DNA from 3 places in the Fictibacillus sp. UD genome. Region 1 is predicted to be linked to each of the others. Evidence: riboswitches for the same ligand, from Rfam matches in the RefSeq annotation. Region 1 holds a riboswitch; each other region holds the start of a gene.

The links. A riboswitch is a leader RNA that binds a small molecule or an ion and turns the genes downstream of it on or off. The one in region 1 is predicted to bind S-adenosylmethionine.
Region 2: it holds a riboswitch for S-adenosylmethionine, as region 1 does, so the genes downstream of both, P8610_RS14025 (PLP-dependent aspartate aminotransferase family protein) here and P8610_RS09705 (methionine ABC transporter ATP-binding protein) in region 1, are expected to answer to the same signal.
Region 3: it holds a riboswitch for S-adenosylmethionine, as region 1 does, so the genes downstream of both, P8610_RS04780 (MetQ/NlpA family ABC transporter substrate-binding protein) here and P8610_RS09705 (methionine ABC transporter ATP-binding protein) in region 1, are expected to answer to the same signal.

Annotation. Positions count from the first base shown of each region.
Region 1 is NZ_JARUHH010000004.1:321,565-329,017, reverse strand. Features, by position in the region: gene sufC (Fe-S cluster assembly ATPase SufC) at 9-794, opposite strand; gene P8610_RS09725 (hypothetical protein) at 1,053-1,193, opposite strand; gene P8610_RS09720 (carboxymuconolactone decarboxylase family protein) at 1,460-1,840, opposite strand; gene P8610_RS09715 (MetQ/NlpA family ABC transporter substrate-binding protein) at 2,117-2,935, opposite strand; gene P8610_RS09710 (methionine ABC transporter permease) at 2,963-3,631, opposite strand; gene P8610_RS09705 (methionine ABC transporter ATP-binding protein) at 3,624-4,649, opposite strand; SAM riboswitch class I at 4,967-5,094, opposite strand; gene P8610_RS09700 (hypothetical protein) at 5,175-5,519, opposite strand; gene P8610_RS09695 (anti-sigma-I factor RsgI family protein) at 5,640-6,788, opposite strand; gene sigI (RNA polymerase sigma-I factor) at 6,879-7,453, opposite strand, start outside.
Region 2 is NZ_JARUHH010000008.1:106,220-113,672, forward strand. Features, by position in the region: gene acsA (acetate--CoA ligase) at 1-1,074, opposite strand, end outside; gene P8610_RS14010 (ABC transporter ATP-binding protein) at 1,071-1,799, opposite strand; gene P8610_RS14015 (ABC transporter permease) at 1,815-2,660, opposite strand; gene P8610_RS14020 (aliphatic sulfonate ABC transporter substrate-binding protein) at 2,683-3,669, opposite strand; gene P8610_RS14025 (PLP-dependent aspartate aminotransferase family protein) at 3,908-5,698, opposite strand; SAM riboswitch class I at 5,893-6,008, opposite strand; gene P8610_RS14030 (hypothetical protein) at 6,185-7,294, opposite strand.
Region 3 is NZ_JARUHH010000002.1:228,321-235,773, reverse strand. Features, by position in the region: gene P8610_RS04810 (bifunctional metallophosphatase/5'-nucleotidase) at 1-92, shown strand, start outside; gene P8610_RS04805 (class I SAM-dependent methyltransferase) at 70-627, shown strand; gene P8610_RS04800 (hypothetical protein) at 754-1,266, shown strand; gene P8610_RS04795 (Ger(x)C family spore germination protein) at 1,611-2,690, opposite strand; gene P8610_RS04790 (GerAB/ArcD/ProY family transporter) at 2,683-3,777, opposite strand; gene P8610_RS04785 (spore germination protein) at 3,793-5,301, opposite strand; SAM riboswitch class I at 5,534-5,650, shown strand; gene P8610_RS04780 (MetQ/NlpA family ABC transporter substrate-binding protein) at 5,778-6,602, shown strand; gene modA (molybdate ABC transporter substrate-binding protein) at 6,764-7,453, shown strand, end outside.

The sequences.
Region 1 (7,453 bases):
CTTAATGCTTACGCTTCTTGACCAACAGTTTCGTCTTTAATTCCTAACTCTTCTTTAATCCAGTCGTACCCTTCAGCTTCAAGACGTTGAGCTAGTTCAGGTCCACCAGATTTCACAATACGTCCTTGCATCATCACGTGTACTTTATCAGGAGTGATGTAGTTCAATAGACGCTGGTAGTGAGTGATGATCAAGCAACCGAAATCAGGGTTGCGCATTTCGTTAACACCTTTTGCTACTACTTTAAGAGCATCGATATCAAGTCCTGAATCAATCTCGTCAAGAATCGCTAATTTTGGCTCAAGCATCATCATTTGTAGAATTTCGTTACGCTTCTTTTCTCCGCCAGAGAAACCTTCGTTTAAGTAACGGTGAGCGAACGCATTGTCCATCTCAAGGTGGTCCATCTTCTTGTCTAGTTCACGGATAAATTTCATTAGTGAAATTTCGTCGCCTTCTTCACGTTTTGCGTTGATTGCAGAACGAAGGAAATCAGCGTTCGTAATACCGCTTACTTCAGAAGGGTATTGCATAGCTAAGAAAAGACCAGCTTGTGCACGCTCATCTACTTCCATCTCTAGAAGGTCTTCACCGTTGAACGTAACTTTACCCGAAGTTACTTCATACTTAGGATGTCCCATTAACGCTGCAGAAAGAGTAGACTTTCCTGTTCCGTTCGGTCCCATGATTGCATGGATTTCTCCACCATTTATTTCGAGATCTAAACCTTTAATAATCTCTTTATCTTCAATAGATACACGAAGATCTTCAATCTTTAAATTTGGTGCTGACATAATACAACCTCCAATATGAAATCATTCTCAAGATATTTTTTGATAAAAGGCACTAAATAGCCATTCTCAATTTATTCTCATTCTAATCTTATAACAAATGAAATGTATGTTCAAGGGAACGACGCCGAAACCTCATTTATCTCTTACATTGTTAACAGATGTTTCGTTATTTAACACGATGAATCGGAAAAAAGGCTAACTCATTAGGCAATAGAACACCTTTTGAGTCAGCCTTTTACAATTTTAATATTAAAGTTTTTACGGCGTGTGGTTCTTAGTTGCATCTGCCGCTACTTCTAATCCTTTTTTATACTCTTTATCACGATTTTTTTCAACGTCTAACCTTTTATCTAAATCCCTCTCATACTCTGCAAAGCCACAGCCATGTGACTGGTGCATTGCTTTTTCCATCTCGGACGTATGTTTTACTTTAATGGGGTGGATAATGAATCAATCCTTTCAAAGTTAGTAGTTATAGCGTATCAGCATCAATCGTTATACTCAATCTGCTCTCGTACTGAAATTAAGGTGTTTGCTGGAGCATAATGTTCTTTTGAAGAGACACGAGATTTTCTCTGCGATATCCTGCTAAAAACGCTATATTTCTTCAATAACCTCTTTGGCTGATTCTAAAACATGAAAAGTATGGAAGTTAAAACTTTTCTTTAATGACGCGGCTTATTCAATTCTTGAATACACTCTTGAACGAGTGTCACACCTTGGCTCATAGCGGCACCACCGCCAAAAGCAGCAGAAACACCAACGGCCTCTAAGATCTCATTCTCAGAACACCCTTGATCTAAACAGCCTTTTGTATGATAGATAATGCAATATTCATCTTGAGAATAGATACTGATTCCTAAAGCGATCAGCTGCTTATACTTCTCAGAGATCTCACCCTCTTTAAAGCAGTGGCGAGTAAATTCATTAAAAGCATGAGTTAATTCAGGCATATTTTCGTTGTATTTCCCTAAACCTTCTTTATAACGAATCAAGTGGTATTGAGTCGAGTTAGCGCCTGGCAGCGGCTGTTCTTCTTGTTTCATCTCATTCACTCCTGTCACAAAATAGTAAACAGGATTAGTATGAGTTATTCGCAAGCCGGTTATGTAATAAACATCGTAAGTTTTGTCCTTTTGTCGAAAAGCCTATAAATGATTTTGAAGGACTATAAAAAAATTTGAAGGACCATAAATTAATTTTTAGGGCCTATAAAAAAAATTGTAGGCCTATAAAGTTAGTTGAAGGACTATAAAAGTGTTGTAAAGTCATTTTCAATCAAAAAAAACTGACTTAAAAAGTTTAAGTCAGTTCTCTCTCAATTATTCCGTTACCGGTACTACTGCGCCTTCATATTTCTTTTCGATGAAAGCTTGAATTTCTTTTGAACGTAATACTTCTACTAATGCTTTTACTGATTTCTTATCTTTGTCACCTTCACGCACTGTGATGATGTTTACGAATGGTGAATCAGTTCCTTCAAGTGCAATGGCATCTTTTTGTGGATTGAGGCCAGCATCAATCGCATAGTTTGTGTTGATGAGTACAGCATCGCCTTCACCATTTTTATATGCTTTTGGCAGCATTCCTGCATCAACGTCAGCTTTAAATTTAAGTTTCTTTGGATTTTCAGCAATATCTTTTACTTGTGCTTCGTATCCAGCACCCTCTTTAACTTTGATCAAACCTTCTTTTTCAAGCAATGCAAGCATACGGCCGTGATCAGCTACAGAGTTAGACATGATGATTGTTGCGCCTTCTGGCAATTCATCTAATGATTTGTATTTTTTCGAGTAAACACCGATCGGCTCGATGTGGATTCCGCCAGCGTTTTCGAACTTATAGCCATGATCTTTCATTTGTGACTCTAAATAAGGAACGTGCTGAAAGTAGTTAGCACCAATTTCTTTTTCATCTAATGACTTATTCGGCAAAACGTAATCTTGGAATGTTTTGATTTCAAGTTCAACGCCTTTTTCTTTTAAAAGAGGTTTTGCTTCTTCTAGGATTTCAGCGTGTGGAACGTTAGATGCGCCAACAACGATTTTCTCGTCGCTAATTCCGCCTTCTGTTTTATTCCCGCAAGCAGCAAGCGCTACTGTAAGGACAGCTAATAATAGGACTGATAATACTTTTTTCATGTGAAATTCCTCCTTGTTGTCTAAACGTTATCTCTTGTCTAATGCAGTTGTAACACGGTCTCCAATCCATTGGATTACAAATACGATAACCAGGATAAGGACTGTGGAAATCAATGTTACATCCGCGTTATCTCGTTGATAACCTTCCATGTAAGCCAAGTTACCTAAGCCTCCCGCACCAACAACTCCGGCCATTGCCGTGTAACTTACTAGTGCGATCGCTGTAACTGTAATTCCTGATACAAGAGCTGGTGTACTTTCAGGAATTAAAACCTTGAAAATAATCTGAGTGTTTGTAGCACCCATGGACTTCGCAGCTTCAATGACCCCTTTATTAATCTCTCTCAAAGCGATCTCAACCATACGAGCGTAAAATGGGGCTGCTCCTACAATTAAGGCTGGAAGTGCTGCTTCTGCACCAAGCATTGTACCAACGATAAAGCGTGTAAAAGGAATCAATAAAATAATTAAGATAATGAACGGGATCGAACGAAATACGTTAACGATTATCGCTATTACACTGTTTAAAAATTTATTTCCCCATAAGTTTCCAGGAGATGTTAAAAATAAGGCCAGTCCAAGTGCTAAGCCTAGGATGAATGTGATCACGACTGAAATAGCTGACATATATAATGTTTCTTTCGTCGCTTCTAAAAGAACGTCCCATTGTACGTTTGGGAACCATGTACTAAGCATTATGAATCACCTCTACTTCAACCTGCACACTATTTAAGAACTCCATTGCGCGAGATAGTGCAGATTCTGAACCTTTAATCTGGATAAACAACGTGCCATAAGGTCCATTTTGAGTTTGTGTTATTTTACCTTGCAGAATGTTTACATCCACTTCGTAATTTCGAATTAATTCTGTAATTAATGGCTGCCCTGCCCGGCCACCTATAAATGTAAGCTGAACGATTCGTCCTTCTGGGAACTCTTCAATAAATTGTTTGATCGTATCAACGGTTTCTTCAGGCTCTGTTACTTGTTTCACAAAATCCTTCGTGATGGGTTCTTTCGGATTTTTAAAGACATTCAGTACATCGCCTTCTTCAACGACCTTTCCTTTTTCCATTACCGCTACACGATGACAGATCTTTCTGATTACGTGCATCTCATGTGTGATAAGAACAATCGTTAAATCGAGCTTCTGGTTGATTTCAACGAGCAGATCCAGAATGCTGTCTGTCGTTTTAGGATCAAGTGCTGAAGTGGCTTCATCACATAAAAGAACTTTTGGTTCATTCGCAAGTGCACGAGCAATACCAACACGCTGCTTCTGACCGCCACTTAGCTGTGATGGATAAGATCCACCGCGTCCTTCCAATCCAACTAGGTCGATCAGTTCATCAACTCGCTGTTTGATTTTTTCTTTTGGATAGCCAGCAATTTCAAGTGGAAAAGCAATGTTTTCTCTTACCGTTCTAGACCATAGAAGGTTGAAATGCTGAAAGATCATCGAGATTTCTTGTCTAGCTTCTCTTAACTTTTTTGAAGAAAGCTCCGACATGTTTTTACCACCGATTGTAACGGTTCCGCTAGTCGGACGTTCTAACATGTTCAGAATACGAATAAGGGTACTCTTTCCTGCACCACTGTAACCGATAATTCCGTATATTTCTCCTTGTTTTATGTTTAAATCCACCGTATCAACAGCCTTCACTTCACCATCTTTGGTTTGAAAGACTTTACGGACTGATTGTAGATTAATCAAGATTCTTACCTCATTTCTTATAAAAAATAAAGCTGTTTATTGAATTCTCACAGCTGATTTTGAAGGTAGTTGATTTCCTTTTCAGGTGCTCGCTTTCCGCGGGGAAGGCGGTGAGCCACATTCGTAACGTTTCACTCTTAAGTGTCTCACCTGACCGCTTGTCCCGCAGGAGTCTCGCACCTTGCACTCCAATCAACTTGGCAATGATGTCGTTTAAAGAAATTACTAAAAACAAATATTATTTAATCATAGCCAAACAAAAAATGCCTCTCTGCTTCAATATGAGCAGAAAGGCATATAATATTCTATGCACGTTCTCCTCATCTCCCAAGACCTTAATAAAAGTCTTGCAGGAATTGGCACCTTTCTAGATCGAATGCAATGCATACGTTCTAGCGGTTGCCGGGTTTCATAGGGCCAGTCCCTCCACCTCTCGTGATAAGTAAAAAAGTGTTACTTTATTAAGTTAAAGCGTTACATGTTTTGAATCACTGTGAAGAATATTATCATCCTTGTCGATTTGTGTCAAATATTTTTTGCAGTTCTAACTAAAACACCTGCGGAGATTTGTTCCCAATGCGAACTTAAGTAAAAAATGGCTTCCCATTTTAATCGTTGCCTTAGTGTTCCATGAAACTCTATCATCTCTTGCCTCAGCAATGTACTTAGCTTCATCTTCCCTTCTAACATTAAGGAAAGATATTTCGGATTCCCTGTAAATGTTACAGTCCGATTCCTTACTCCTTCTCTGTATTCTATTTTGAGAGTCGTTTCATCCTTGAATTTGAAGCTGGGTTTCACAGGAATATTATAAAGTGAAAGATATGGGCTTTTGGCAATCTGGCTTTCAAAGTAGTAAATATCTAACATAAAAATCCCCCCCGAATTGGTTGTTACTTCACCGATTCGAGAGGAATATTCACATACCTTTATAAACTCTTCGACAGTCGCAAGAAATCGTAATTGGTATTACGACAGGTTTACTCAAAATTAGTGCTTATGTTCATTTTTTTGCTGTTTTTGTTGCTGTTTGTGTTGCTGTTTGTGTTGCTGTTTGTTATCACTTTTGTGATTTTGCTTTTGTGGCTTACCAGCATTTCTCGATTCATATCCGTTTTTGGGTACAGCATTTTTTGTTTCAGGTCTTTTTTCATTTTGCTTTTTATTTATGCTTATATGGTTGTGCTTACTTTTTTTAACTTGTTTTTCGTCTGCCTTTATTTTGATCGGCTTTTGAGCTTTCACAAGATCTTTTTGTGCTTTCTTGTTATGGTGGCTATGATCATGCTCTCGTTTCTTTTGATCCAAGACAGGCTTATCAGATTTTTGCTTAATTTCATGCTGTGATGACTTAATCTTACGAGGATGCGGAACTACTTTAATATCTTTTGAAGAAGCTGTATTAACCTTCAGTTCTTGAAACTTAACTTCTTTGATCTTTTCTTCTTTATATGTTCTTCCATTTTCATTTGCTTTTTGGAATGCAGTATATTTACCCGATGATACTCCAAGCTGCTTTGCTTTTTTACGAGTATCTTCGTTCGATTCTGTAACAGTGATTGCCACAGGATATTGAACAACAGCTTTTTTTACAATAGTATTCAATGCTTTATCCAGCTCTTTTTTAGTCTTTTTATCGCTTGAGCTGTCTGAGACTGAAGTGATCAGCATGGATTGATTATCGTCCATATAACCTTCTGATTCATATGCTTTTATCAGTTGATCTGCGAATTGTTCAAGCGGTATGGACTTATCCTTAGAAAATTCATATTTCTTTATGATATGTTCTGCTTCGTTATTAAAAGCATCAATTTCCACGACACGCATATCCTCATCCACGCCAACTTCTAGGCTTGGATTAATATCAAAACTGACATATGCTGCAGCTGCTTGCTTACTGGTATAAGGGATAAAGCCTGAGAAAAAAAGAAAGGCAACTAGTGCTGCTATAGATAAAGAAATGGATGGCAACACAAAAAGACTCCTTTTTCTTTGCGAAAAATAAGAAGCCTGATACTCATTGCCTATAAGAGGCCTTTTTCCTGCTGGGACTCTTACCGAAACAAATGTTCCATCCTTCATGAGAAGTGTTGCTTTTTTATTCTGAACTTCAATGACAATGCCGCTGCCGTTTTTCAATGATATCCCTCCCGCATGTAGCAGGATCAGTATAAATTACAGGTAAGAGAAGCTGAAACTCTCTTACCATGTAATCATCTTTACCTCACCTTATGGCTGAATGTAAGATTTCAGCGCTTGAAAATCGCCTAAATATATAAGTGATACTGCTATTATATACTTTCGATTTCTCTCTATGGTTTTACGACTACAGGATACCATATTTAATAAATCTTTTATTGGCAATTGCTTTTTTTCCTTTAAAAATGCGGCAAGTTCTTCGTTTTCAGCTAATAAACGTGCAATTTCTTTAGCATTTTCACGTGCATCTACGTGCTTTGGACAATGTTTGCTTAATACTTTAAAGTTTAATCCAAATGTTTTTAGTAACTTTTGGTACTCTTCAATTTCATATACACGATTTTCAACTTGAATCTGGCCTTCAAAATGATCCATCGCAGCTTTTTGCTCTGCGTAACTTTCTTCTAAACGTCCTTCTTCATCTTCCTCGTCTGGCTGTAAGAAGATCAGTCTGTTCTGGCGTACTTCTTTTCGAATATAATCAATCACTCTGCGTCTAATAACCATATCAGCAAATGATAAGAAACGGCTTCCTTGGCCTTCTTGATATTGGTCGATTGCTTCATTGAAGGCAAAAAGACCTACACTAAACTCGTCCATTGTAC
Region 2 (7,453 bases), on a different contig from region 1:
TTCAGTCATCCACCACGTATCATGAATTCTTTTTCCAAGTATATTCTTTCCCCAATAAATTACTTCAGGATTCAACGGCTCTCCCACACTCAAGATGTGACGGAGATTTGATAAATCGTATTCCTCAGGCAGCTGATTTCCTTTTGCCATCATCATCCGAAAAGCTGTAGGCGCGCTATACCATACGGTCACTCCTGTTTTTTGCAGTGTTTCATACCACGTTTCCGCTTTAAATCTGCCACCGTGAACGACAATCGTTGCTCCGTTCAACAGTGGAGCGAACACACCATAAACGGTTCCTGTTACCCATCCAGGATGTGCCGTGCACCAATAAACATCATCTTCTGTAATATCTAAGACCCAGCGACCTGTTAAGTATTGCTGTCCCATGGCACGATGAGCATGAATAATCCCTTTAGGTTTCCCAGTTGAACCTGACGTATAGTGGATGTTCAACCCATGTTCCGGGTCTACCCATTCAATCAGACAATCTGTGTTATCAACGTTCTTTAGCTCATCTAGTAATGAGATTTCTCCATTTTCACCTTCTCCATCTGTTAAAAACACAGTGTGAAGACTTGGCAGTTCTTGACGCGGTACTCGCTTATAAAGATCACGATCCGTAATTAAAAACGTTCCTTCACAATCTGCGATACGATCTCTTACTGCATCTGACATAAATGCTTCAAATAAAGGTCCAACAATGGCTCCTAGCTTAATTGCTGCAAGCATCGCAATGTGACAATGAGGGTGTTTAGGCAGGAATACGAATACAAAATCCCCTTTCTTCACACCATGCTTTTTTAGAACCGCTGCCCATTCGTCCGTTGATTCCTTGAGCTCTTCGTAACTAATTCGGTATTCTTCAGAATCATCTATATAATGGAGAGCCGTCTTTTCTCCTCTGCCCTCTTCGACATGACGGTCCACACATTCGTAAGCCATGTTTGTTTTTCCGTCTAGTCTTCTGTTGAATTTGTCTTTTACGAAGTCCCATGAGAAAGGAACATCGACTCTATCTGTATCAATATTGTGTGTTCCAGCGACTGGCTGTATGGTGGCTAGTCTTGTCATTGCGGATCACCTGCAGCTTTCTTTTCGACGTTTAGTAGATTTAAGATGTGCGCTTTTTGTTTGGATAGATACGCATCTCCACGTGTTCTAGGCTTTGGTTTCTCGACCAGGACTTCAGCGTAAACCTCGCCTGGCTGACCTTTTAAAATGAGTATTCGATCACATAGATAGAGCGCTTCGTCAATGTCATGCGTGACGAGGAGCATCGTTGTTTTCTTTTTTTGCCAGATCGATAATAGAAGATCTTGCAGCTGCATTTTTGTAAAAGCATCTAGAGCACTGAACGGTTCATCTAAAAGGAGAACTTCTGGTTCTGTAATGAGCGCTCTGGCAATCGCAGTCCGCTGCGCCATTCCGCCAGATAAGTCTTTCGGATAATGATTTTCAAAACCCTTAAGGCCAACAAGGTCTAAATAGGTTTGATATTTATTAGAAGTTCTTTCTTCTTTTTTTAAGCCGAATGAAATGTTTTTGCTTACTGAGAGCCACGGCAGAAGGCGAGGTTCCTGAAACATCATACCGACTCCATTGCTTTCTTCATTACTTGATATCTTGCCTTCATAATGTGGATCAAGCCCCGATAACACTCGTAGCAACGTGCTCTTACCGCATCCGCTCGTACCTAAAATACCAATGATTTCTCCCTTATCTACAGAGAAGTTGATGTTTTGAAACCCCGCTTGATCGTTATTAAACGTTCGTTTTAATCGTTTTACATTCAGCATCCTTTTCCCCTCCTTCTACACCTGATTGTTTATGCTGTCTTGCCATTTTAACGAGCGATATTCAATCCATTTCAATAACGCATCTGTACCTTTTCCGAGTATGGCAAACAGCAGTATGCTCGCAATAACCGTGTCCGGTGAATACGTGTTCTGTCCGACAACAAGCAGATAGCCTAACCCTTCACTAGCTCCCATCAGTTCTGCTGCTACTACAAACATCCAGCCAAGTCCCAGTCCGCTTCGCATACCTGTGATGAACGATGGCAATGCAGCTGGCAAGATAATGCGCTTCGTTAACTGAAAGGGTGTGAGTTGATAAATTCTTCCTACTTCGATCAGCTTACGGTCAACGCCTTGAATGCCTGCCACGATATTCAAATACACCGGGAAGAACACGCCCACTGCTATCAATGAAATCTTTGAAGGTTCTCCAATCCCCATCCAAAGAATAAAAAGCGGTACCCAAGCAAGAGAAGGAATAGAACGGAACGCTTGAAATAATGGATCTAAGACCTGTTCAGCCGTTTTGGCGTAACCAACGATCGCCCCAATCACAACTGCTGCTATTGTACCGATTGCGAAACCTAGAAAGACACGAGTCAAAGTGATGGACACGTGACCAAAAAGAGAACCGTCTCTATACATACTCGTTATTTTCTCTAAAATAACGCTTGGTGCCGGAAGCAGGTGTGGAGCAAGAAGTCCTGCTCTAGCGGCAATCTCCCAGGCTATGAGAAGGATGACAGGCAGAATGGACCCTAAAACAAATCCTCTGCCAATCTGAAATAATCCTTTTGAAGTAGAGAGCTTTTGAGGGGAAGCTCTCTGTCCCAATTTCCATTTTTGTGTTTCAGATATCATCGACACTTCCTCCTCTCACTCTTTATTTTTTGACTACTTTCTCTGCGTATTTTGGATTGATCAGTTCACTTACAAGCTTTTGGACGTCAGTATCTTTTTTGACAATCTCTTCTGCCTGGAGAACTTCGCCTGCAGCCGATATAGCTTTTTCGTGCTGTGATCCTGGAACAGGTTCCGAGAAGTTATTTCGTTGGAGTTGTTTTTTTGCGACATCTTCTTTAATCCCCGCCTCTTCAGATAAAAGTTTTGCTGCTTCTTCAGGATTTTCCAGTGTCCATTTTCTTGCTTTTTCGTATAGCTCAATCACTTGTTCCACCTGCTTCGGGTGGTTTTTTGCAAACTCAGATCGTACGTTTAACGTTCCATACGTATTAAAATCAGGGTTACGGTAGATGTACTGTGCACCGGATTCTACTTCTGTTCTGGCCATATGCGGATCTAAGCCGGCCCAAGCATCCACTTGCCCTTTTAGTAAGGCGTTGGCACCGTCTGCGTGCTGCAGATTTACGATTTGTACGTCTTTTGCAGAAAGGCCAGCATCAGCAAGAGCTCGAAGTAAGAAGATGTGCGGATCCGTTCCGAAAGTTGCCGCTACCTTTTTACCTTTAAGGTCTTTCACATCCTTAATCGGTGAACCATTCTTAGCAACAAGTGCTGTCCATTCAGGCTGTGAATAGATGTAAACCGATTCAATTGGTGCTCCTTTGTCTTTTGCGATAAGTGCAGCAGCACCAGCAGTAGATCCGAAATCAACACTATCTGAATTCAAGAACTCAAGTGCTTTGTTGCTTCCCTGGCTCTGAACCCATTCCACTTCAATGCCTTCTTTTTTAAACGTTTCTTCTGCCCAGCCAAATTTTTTAAGTGCTAAGCTTGTTGGCGAATAAAATGCGTAATCCAATCTGATTTTCTCAGGTTTTTCTCCTTCTTTTGCAGAGCTTGAACAGCCTGCTAAAACCAATGCGCCAGCGATGCTTACCACCAGCGATATTTTCTGCCAAATTTTCATAATGTGTTTCCCTCCACTTTTATCTCTTTGTCTTTGAGCTGTTTCTAATGTTCCTTCTGGAAGTGGTTGATTTCCTTTCTAGAATGTTCGCTTTCCACGGGGCGTGCGGTGAGCCACATAGTTGCTTTGCACTTGATGTGTCTCACCTGTCCCGCTGCTCCTTGTAGGAGTCTCGCATCTTGCACTCCAATCAACTTGCAAAGAAGATCGTACAAAAATCACCTTTAATCAATAACATTTATAATTCACAAGCGTATGTTGCAATCGTTCCTCTTAAACGCTGAGCTTCTTTGTACGTACATCTGTTATGAACAACATCAATCCCTGCATCTTTTGCAATCCTTGCTGCTTCTGGTGAAATAACGCCTTCTTGCAGCCAGAACACTTTCGGCTGAGTAATAGCCGCTTCTTTCGCCAGTTCAACCGCTGCTTCAGGACTTCTAAACACTTGAACAACGTCAATTGGAAACGGGATGGACTTCAGATCTGGATAGGCTTCTTCATCAAGCACTTCGGTTTCTCTTGGGTTAACCGGAACAACCTTATATCCGAGGCGCTGCATTTTTCTTGCAAGTCTGTGACTTGGTCTTGCTGGATTTGAACTTAAGCCCACTATAGCAAGTGTCTTTGGCCGTTGAATTTCTTGGCCGTTCTCTGTTGATCTGTATATTGATGATTGCAGCGCCCAGCGAATGACCCCTTCATCATTGATTGTGATTTCTGTTTTATCAGATCCAATGCCAGTTGCGACTTGAATGGCGCGATCAAGATCATTCGTTAAATCTTTCACCGATTCAAGTCCGATCGATAAGCGAATGAGCTCTTCTGTAACACCTGTTGCTAGCAACTCTTCACCGCTTAGCTGCTGATGTGTTGTTGAAGCAGGATGGATAATTAATGATTTCGCATCTCCCACGTTTGCAACATGTGACCATAGTGAAATGTTGTTAATTACTTTGCGGCCTGCATCGTGTCCCCCTTTAATTCCAAAGTTTACGATTGAACCGAAGCCGTTGCTTAAGTACTTTTTAGCCAGTTCATGACTTCGGTGAGATGTTAGCCCAGGGTAGGACACCCAATCGACTGCTGGATGTTTTTCAAGATACTCCGCAACTTCCTGCGCATTTTTTGCATGTTTTTCTACTCTTAAGTGCAGCGTCTCTAAACCTTGTAAAAGAAGAAACGCATTATGCGGGCTTAAGCAAGCTCCAAAATCTCGTAATAACTGGACACGCAGTTTCGTTGCAAATGCCAACGTTCCAAAATCATTTGCATATCGAAGTCCGTTATAGCTTCTATCAGGCTCCGTGAATCCCGGGTACTTTTCTGAGTTCCAATTAAAACGTCCTCCGTCAACCACCACTCCTCCAATTGCTGTTCCGTGACCGCCGATCCATTTTGTAGCCGAATGGATGACGATATCAGCTCCCCAGCTTAAAGGCTTTGTTACATATGGTGTCGCGAACGTGTTATCAATGAGCAGCGGCACTCCATTTTCATGCGCGATGTCCGCTACTGCTTCAATATCTAGAACATTCAGGCTCGGGTTTCCGATTGTTTCAGCGAAAAAAGCCTTCGTATTTGGTGTAACCGCCTTTCGGAAATTCTCTGGATCTTCAGCATCAACGAATTTTACGTTGATTCCGTATTTCGGTAGAGTAGTAGAAAATAAGTTGTACGTTCCGCCATACAGATTTGTAGCAGCAACGATCTCATCACCAGCATGTGCGATATTAAGAATGGCTAGGGCGATGGCTGACATGCCTGATGAAGTAGCTACCGCTGCAACACCGTCTTCTAAGAGAGCTACTCTTTTTTCAAACACATCCACTGTCGGGTTTCCAATTCGGCTGTAAATGTTTCCAGGCTCATCAAGTGCGAATAGACTTTGTGCGTGATCGGTATCTGAAAAAACATAGGAAGTAGTTTGATAGACTGGCACTGCTCGCGAACCTGTCGTTGGATCGGGCGCTTGCCCTCCGTGTAAAAGCAATGTCTCAATGTCGTATCCGTCAAAAGATTTTGTCATGTTAATCTCTCCTTGTATTTTGTGAATTTAAGTTAATAAAATCTATAGGAAAACTAGGGATAAAGGTTAGTACTTTTCCCTTGTCTCATATGCAATTTTTAAAATGAAAATGGATTACGGTGTGAAGTTTTATGTTGAAGAAAAATAAGGGGAAAAAGAAAAACCCCCTTCCTAAGAAGAGGGTTTTGGTCCTCCTCTTATCTTTCAGATCAAAAACGATCTGTAGGAATTGGCACCTTTCCAAACCAAATGTGGTTTGTTGGTTGCCGGGCTTCATCGGGCCTAGTCCCTCCGCCTCTCTGGATAAGAGATAATTAAATTATGTTTAACACATTACCGTGCTGATGTTTGTTTTGTTCTTGAATAGGATTATAGAGGAAGACGTTTTAGAAAGTCAACCGTTTTTTGAAAAATCATAAAAGTTATACAAAATACTTAGTGTTCAACTGTCAGCTTTGAATTAAGATTATGCCCATGCTATGCCAGTTATGCTAACTTTGTTCCACTTTTTTCATCAGTCCACTGAAATTCTTCAATCCTTTTCACAAGTACCGGTATTCGGTTGGCGATTGCCTCCCTTTCTCCGTAACGAATTTTTTGTTCAGACGTTAATTCATCAGACTGGAGCAGTTCCCAATGCGATGCAGCTAAACTTGTCAACTGAATGAACTCTTCTTGTTTCACTCTCTGTTTTACAATAAGGTCGCCATTAGAGTATCCTTCTAAAAATCCATCTGCCATTCTGTGCAATCTGTCTTCAAAACGATCAAATTCATGTTTTGCGTATCGTGGCGCGTTATAAAATGTCGGAAACAGTGTTCGGTAGTTATTGAGAAAGTTTCCTGCTAATGAATCCCCGCTGTATAAAATTGGTACAGGATCAATTAAACTTACTCTTCCGTCAAGGTGAATCAATACATTTTCCGGGGACGTATCTTGATTTGCAAATGTAATATTATGCTCATCAATCTCTCTATTCTTCATACATTCTTGAAGCTGAATAAGAGCTGCTGGATGTATAGAGCTATTATAAGTATTCATAAATTTTTTAAAATCAGAGATATACTCTTCGTTCTCTTCTTTCATAAATGCAGAAGCACTTGATTTGATCTGACCTTCAATTTTATTCCCGTTCCATTGCAGATAACCAAAGCCTTTTAACCCATGTTTTGCGGTATTCATATTTCTGAAGAACTCGCCTAATTCCGCGCCGACTTGGAACGCCTCTACATATGTAAAATGTTCTAGTTTTATGGCTTTACCTGCATACGACTCGACCGTAAACGTTTTGTCTTTTTCTACATGGTAGTAAAAGAATTCTGGGCATATTCCAGGCTTAACGGAATTAGCTAGCTCATAGTAGGCTTTTGTACCGGCATATTCGGCATAAGAAGCCGCTTCATCAAACTCAATTTTTCTGCCGTATGCTTCTGCTTTAGGGAATCGAACGACCACTGGGTCACCTATGCGCAGCTGAACGAGATATGCATAATGCCAAGCTCCTTCGCCTAAGTATTGGACTTGCGTTGGATCTTTAAGCTCTTCAAGTCCACTTTTTTGCAAAGCATAGTCAATCAAGTCAAATGTCTCTTTCATAAGATGTTCCTCTTTCTTTTATGAAAATACGATTTATGAAACATATATTCGGTAACTGTCGAAAAAAATCCTTTTTTTATTGAAAATTTGTAGGTCTGAAGTCATAGTTCAGGTCCGTATTCTCATTTTGCGCTCGTAAATCTCATTTTGCGCTCGTAA
Region 3 (7,453 bases), on a different contig from region 1:
AATTTGTACAACGTGCCTTTGTGACGAGATTAACAGAACAGCAGCAAGCTGTGGAGGTGGGAAATCTCGATGACGACTACACAACCTATTAAAATTGTGATTGGTGCTGGCGTTTACAATAACAATCCAGGCTGGCTTCACACACAGGAAGAGGAACTGAATCTGCTGGATAGGAGCAAGTGGGAGGAGAGGTTTGAGAGAAATTCAATCTCTGCCATTCTCGCAGAGCACGTATGGGAGCATCTGACATTCGAAGAGGGAGTACAGGCTGCTAAAATTTGTTATGACTTTTTGAAACCATCTGGCTACATTCGCTGTGCGGTCCCTGACGGTTTTTTTCGAGATGATGAGTATCAGAGCATGGTACAAGTTGGTGGTCCTGGACCCCTTGATCATCCTGCTAGCAGCCATAAGATCGTCCATAACTACAATACCCTACAAAAGCTATTTGACGAAGCGGGGTTTGATGTTCAGTTGCTGGAATACTTTGATGAGCATGGTGATTTTCATGATCATGACTGGGACGGAAAAGACGGTGTGATTTTTCGCTCAAAACTCTACGATCCCAGAAATCAGGGGGGAAGTCTCAAGTTTCCTTCACTGATTGTGGATGCTATAAAACGCTAACTTTTACAAAAAAAGCGAGCATCTTGTAACGAAAATCAATCTCTTTCATAAGCAACAAAATTTTTACCAAATCAGCCTAAATAAAATAATGACGTTGTTCATATATGTTAACAAGGGGGGGTACGTATGGAGAAGTGTGTGTATTTCAATGATTCATTTTTCTCTTCAGGGAGAACAGATATTTATAATGGTTCCCAAGAAAAGCTAGGTGAACTTGATTTGAAAAGTGCATTCTCTTCAAGTGTGAATGTAGAGAATGAAAAAGGAGAGGTTGTTGTTGAAGGTGCCTTTCCGTTTTTTTCGAGCAGATGGATCATCACCCAGGCTGATGGGACGGAATTGGGTGAGGTGAAGTCTTCATTTGCATTTTTCTCAAAGCGTTATCGATACTCAACCAATGACCATACGTACGAAATTGAGTCCCCTGCCTTTTCAAAAGAATACACCATCCTTGATGATAATAAGGCGGAAGTGGCAACCTTCAAAAAAGTAAGCGGCTTCTTTCAATCAGCAGCATATGAATTAATGAATCATTCGGATGTATTGCGAACAGAAGAACTGATCGCCGTTGTTATGGGCGTTAACGCGATTGAAAAATGCAAACAATCCAGTGCAGGTGGCGTGAATGGAGGGGCTTAACCTCCGTTTTATTATAAATTGATGTAAAAAAGAAGCTTTCACTCTGATGATGCGCATTTTAGAGTGATTGCTTCTTTTTTAGTCCATTATTGTACGCTCGAAAAAAACACTTTGAGGAAATGTTCGTTTTAAACGAACACATATATTTACACTTGCTCTCCCTCAACTTATTTCCAAGGTAAATAGAAATAATTCCGGGGATAGAATAAATAATTCCGCGGATAGCCTCAATATATCCGCGTATAAAATAATTTATCCGTTTTTCGACACGAATCAACAATTGCCATCGTCCTAAATAACGAGGACGAAGCGGTATAAATCATCATACAATCTCAGTCAACATTCTACTCCGTAATTCCAGCTTGAACGATCTCCACATCTACTTTTACGTTGATCGGAATCTCTGGATACTGCTTTTCCCACTGTTTAAAATTAAATCCTCTCGTTCGGCTCCGCGCCAGATCGCCTAAGCCGATGGGGTCTACTTTCCACTTTTGGAGCTTATCAGCCACTTTGTTAATTTTTTCACTCATTTCTTTTTCAGTTGCCCGTTCAAGCTGTTCGACAAGAGGTGGTTTACTGACAGGGATTTTCGGTGCTTCACTTATACGCCCTTTAATTTTAACCACGATGTCGATTGCAGGAGACTGTTTGACATTCTTAATATGGTACTCTGCTTTTGATGAGATGTTTTGGATGGTGAAGAAACGATCTTTGGTAAATTTCACTTCATAAATCCCTCGTTCAAACGATTCCATTAGCAATTTAAGCATAAAGGATTCTTCAAGGTTAAGTTGCCCGACCATCTTATCATCTTTTAAGATTGCGGTTCCTTTCACCCTGATGCGATCTCCTTGTTTTTCTAATAACGGCAAGTTAGGATCCATTCCTTTTCCGTAAAAGGTGTACAAAAAGCGATGAAGATTGGAGTCTGGGATATTAGAACGCATATTTTGCTGTAAAAGCTGAAACAGATATTTAGAAGGTGTTTCACTAAGTGGGTACTTCTGATCCAACAGCGGTTTCGTACTTCCCTGAACGACAGACAAGTATAGATCACGTCCTAAAGCAGGATCACGCTGCAGGGTATCAACCAATTTATAGATGCCTTTTTCCGCTAAACGATTATCATACAAGGCAACCTCTAAACGGCCGACTTGAAAAGGCTTTGGCGATTCGGCTTGTTCGAGAGCTCTCGCCATTTTACTCGTATGTGTTATTGTAGTAAACACTTGAGAGATAGGCGGTACATCTTCTCCACTTTGAGGAATGGCGACCATCGCGTTTAATTCAACTTTGTTTTTAGAGTGATAATCATAGCCGACCGCTGATACGAGCTGGATGTCTTCTAAAATTCTTTTACTCGGAAAACAACCGGTGAGTAAGGATACTGAAATGATGATGACAAAATATTTTCTAACCATGTTTTGTTTTCCTCACTTTTGTCAAAATAAGCTGGATCACAAAAAGGAACGGAATGTAGAAGTACAGAATGTAAAAGCCAATGTTAGAAACACTGCTGTTCAGGATGTCTACCTGCTGCCGATCGATGACAAGGATACATGAAACAAAGACGACCAAAAGTAATGCTCGTAACGCACTTTTTTGCTTGATTTTATATAACCGGTGCAGGCCGCGGCTGACAGACCACAACCCGATGCATAGGTTAGGCAAGATAACGAAAAGCCAGAGTGCGATTCCTGCGTATTCGAAACGCTGTGCAAAAGGCAGGTCCACGATTTTCCAAAGAGTGAGTGTTGCCCAGATTGTGTGCTGCAGCTGCTCTTGGTTGTAATAAACAAACGAAACGAATATGGTGATAAAGTAGGTGAATATCGTAAAAAGATTGCCAAAGTGTGCCCATTTTTGAGACTTTTCCGGTTGTTTCAGAAACGGCAGGTACAGTAAGATCAATTCAAATCCTAAGTAATTAAGTGTAACGCCTTTCGTTGCCGCTAAGATCTCAGTGATTGAATGGTCAAAAATAGGCAAAAGATTTGTATAATGAGCATCTTTAAGAGCGTAATATTTTAATAAAAATAGAGGCAGTGTTATGAAAAATCCTAATACTGCTAATCCAGCAACAGCTCGTATGCCTCCGACTACAAATGAATAGGCAAGCACCAAAAAGAGGATGGCGATTACCCCTGTCCCGAGCTCTGGGAACATCCAGATTTGAATCACTTCGATATAGGTTCTTAAAACGGTTATAACTGTCGAGATGAAATACAGCAGCAAGAGTAAACTTAACAGACCGCCAACCCATCTTCCAAACAAATTGCGATGAACGCCAACTATATCGGTATTCTCTTTTAAAAGAATGCGATAAATCATCCAAATGATTATGTTGAATGATAGGCCTCCAAGCACTACTGCGATCCAAGCGTCATGACCTGCAGATTTTGCGATGTACCGTTCGAATCCGAGGATACCAACACCAACCTGCATCGTCGTGACCATGTAAAAAACCATATAGGGTGATATCTGTTTGTTTTCACTAATCTGAGACATACATACCCCTCTTTTTTAGTCCTCTATATCATGCTTTTCATTTGAGCGCTTCTTATTCATCCTTTTTTTATCGCTAGGTCTTAATGAGACTGGACGGTTGTATTGCGAACTGAACGGCATACGAATGAGGGCATCTTTCAAATCGTTCATACGCAGCGGATAAAGCGGCGCAATATATGGTCTGCCAAGTGACGTTAACTTCAACAGATGAGATAAGATGAAAGCAAAGCAAATTGTTACACCAAGAACACCTAAAAATTGTGCAAACAATAAAAAGGGAAAGCGCAGCAGACGGATCGTGTTACTCATCTGATAAACAGGTGTTGTAAAAGATGCGAGCGCGGCTAACGCGACAATGATCAAGAGAACATTGCTTGTGAGTCCAGCTTGAACAGCGGCCGTTCCAATAACAATACCGCCTACGATCCCGATCGTCTGACCGACTTTAGTTGGCAGTCTCGCTCCTGCCTCGCGCAGCAGCTCGATTGAAAGTTCTAATACCATTGCCTCAAGGATAGGCGGAAAAGGAATATCATTTCGTGACGCGACAAGTGTCGCCAACAGATTTTCAGGAATCATCTCATAATGAAACGTTAAAACCGCGACATAAAGTGGTGTGGATAACACGGAAAACATGACTGCCATCAAACGGATCAAACGAAAAGCAGAAGCTAAAACCCAGTTTAGGAAGTAGTCTTCAAAGGCTGAGAAAAACTCAACGATTGTTGTTGGTCCTGTCAGTGCATGTGGTGAACCGTCCGCCATAATGGCAACTTTTCCTTCCGCCAATACACTCGCCACACGGTCAGGACGTTCAGTGTCAATCAGCTGTGGAAAAGGTGAGTTTCCATTGTCAGAAATCATTTGGTTGATATAAGAGCTGTCTACAACATGATCATATTCAATATCATTGACTCGTTGGATCGCCGTATTTACGTTTTCAGGATCAGCGATTCCATCTATGTAGATAATGGCAACTCTTGTTTTCGTGAGTTTACCAACGCGCACCTCTTTAACTATAAACTCTGGAATCGGCAGTCTTTTTCGTATGAGGTTCAAGTTCGTATCGAGTGATTCTACGAATGCTTCTTTAGGACCAACTACGCTGAACTCGGTTTCTGGAATCGAGATTTGCCTATTCTCTGTTGAAAGACTGGGTATCATCAGACATTCTGTATCCTCTTTATTCATCTGTAAAAGAATAAAGCCTTCTGTTACCTTGTTTGCGATATCGCGAACATCTTTCGTTTTTACTATGCCATCTAAAGGCAAGTGTTTCTGTACATCATCCAGATTTTTTAGGGGAAGATCTGTGATATAAGGCAATAAATCACGGTGAACAAATTCCGGGTTTACGAGAGTTTTAAAATATGAGATATAAAATGTGCTCGCAGATGATTGTTTAACGGTTGAAAAGTCGGCAGAAGCACTTAATTTTTGCATCAACTCTTGAAAGGTTAAAGAATCTCGATTATTGGTCTGTTTTGGTTCGGGCTGTTTTTTCTTTTTCTTAAAAAAGTTCACGTGTGGCACCCACTCGTTTTTGAAGTAAGTTATTTTCCTAGCATTTCCTCTGGATTTAATAATATTCTTTGTGTGCGAGGTTGTCGGTTTTATCTCCCTTAAGAGAAAAGGTGAGTGTTGCCATTGCTGCAACGACAGAATTAAGAAACACAAGGAGTTCAGAATAATTCGAAAAAAGTGTTTGACATTACATGGATTTCCTGTAATAATACAAAGTAATTTGATATGAACACTCTTATTAAGAGCAGGTGGAGGGAATTAGCCCTATGAAACCCGGCAACCATTCGTACTGAATAGTCAGTATGGAAACGGTGCTAAATCTAACAGCGGTCACGCTGAGAGATGAGAGGAAATCGGATCTTTTTTCGAGAAGCCTTCTGTCTCTTTTATGAGCTCAGAAGGCTTTTTGCATGCTGCCTCTTGAAGAGTTTTTATCAAACAAAAATATAGAGAACTAGAGGATAGGGGATTAGATCATGAAAAGAATCATTCAAGTTTTACTCGCAAGTTTGGCAGTGTTTGTGTTAACAGCTTGTGGATCATCAGCAGCAAATGGCGGGGAGAAAACCGAAAAGCTCGTCGTTGGGGCATCGAACGTACCGCATGCTGAAATCTTAGAAGAAGCAAAACCACTTTTGAAAGAAAAAGGAATTGACTTAGAAATCGTTAAATTCCAAGACTACATTCTGCCGAATAAATCACTTTATGAAAAAGAAATCGATGCGAACTACTTTCAGCATATTCCATATTTAACACAGCAAGTGAAGGACAATCCAAAGTACAAGTTTGAAAACGCAGGTGCGGTTCATCTCGAGCCTATGGGAGTTTATTCGAAAAGACATAAGTCATTAAAGGATCTTCCGAAAGGCGCGAAAATTATCTTAAGTAACTCAGTAGCTGAGCACGGTCGAATTCTTTCCATTTTTGAAGCAGAAGGACTAATCAAGCTAAAAGAAGGAAAAGGCTATGAAGCGCAGCTAAGTGATATTGTAGAAAATCCGAAGAACTTAGAATTTGTGGCAGACATTGACCCAGGCCTTTTAACGAAGGCATATGAACACGATGAAGGCGATGCGATTGTAATCAACACAAACTTTGCGATTGATGCTGATCTGAATCCGAAAAAAGATTCTATCGCACTAGAAGGGTCTGAATCACCATTTGCGAACATCATCACGGTTCGTGAAGGAGACAAAGATAAAAAAGCAATCAAAACATTGCTAGAAGTGCTTCACTCAAAAGAGATCACAGACTTTATCGACAAAGAGTATAAAGGGTCTGTACTTGCAGTAACAGAGTAAGCGAAGAAGAAGCTGTCACGAAGGAGAATCCTCCTTAATGGCGGCTTCTTTTATTTGAAAGTCACTTTACAAAAATGAAAGCAAGTACAATAGAAGAGTTTCCGCTAATGCTTTGCTATAATCAAATGTAATCAGACATTGCTGTGGAAGGAAGAAATGAAGTGAGAAGAAGGTATCATATGATGATTTGCCTAACGATGCTCATCGTATTTTTAACGGCATGCGGAGGACAGGGGCAAGATCAATTGAACAAACAAAAATCTCAAGACAGAGTGGAACTTACCATATCAGCCGCAGCTAGTTTGCAGGATGTGTTAAATGAAGTCGCCGCTGTCTATGAAAAAGAACATCCGAATGTAAAGATTACATATAACTTTGGAGCGTCAGGAGCACTGCAACAGCAGATCGCACAAGGTGCACCTGTTGATCTGTTCTTCTCAGCCGCAGAAGATAAATATGATGAACTTGTAAAAGAGGGATTCATCGAAGAAAACTCAGGAACAGATCTTTTGCGTAACGAATTGGTGCTAATCGTTTCAACCAACTCAAAAATAAACAGGTTTGAGGATTTACCGAAAGCCAACCGAATATCAATCGGAACGCCAGAGTCTGTGCCAGCTGGAACGTACGCGAAAGAAACACTTGAAAACTTAAATCTATGGAACGAGACCGAAAAGAAAATGGTCTATGCAAAAGATGTGCGTCAAGTATTAACCTATGTAGAAACGGGAAACGTAGACGCTGGAATCGTTTATAAAACAGATGCCGTGATCTCGGATAAAGTAAGAATTGCAGCAACCGCAAACGAGCAAACACATTCACCTATCGTCTACCCCGTTGGTGTTATTAAA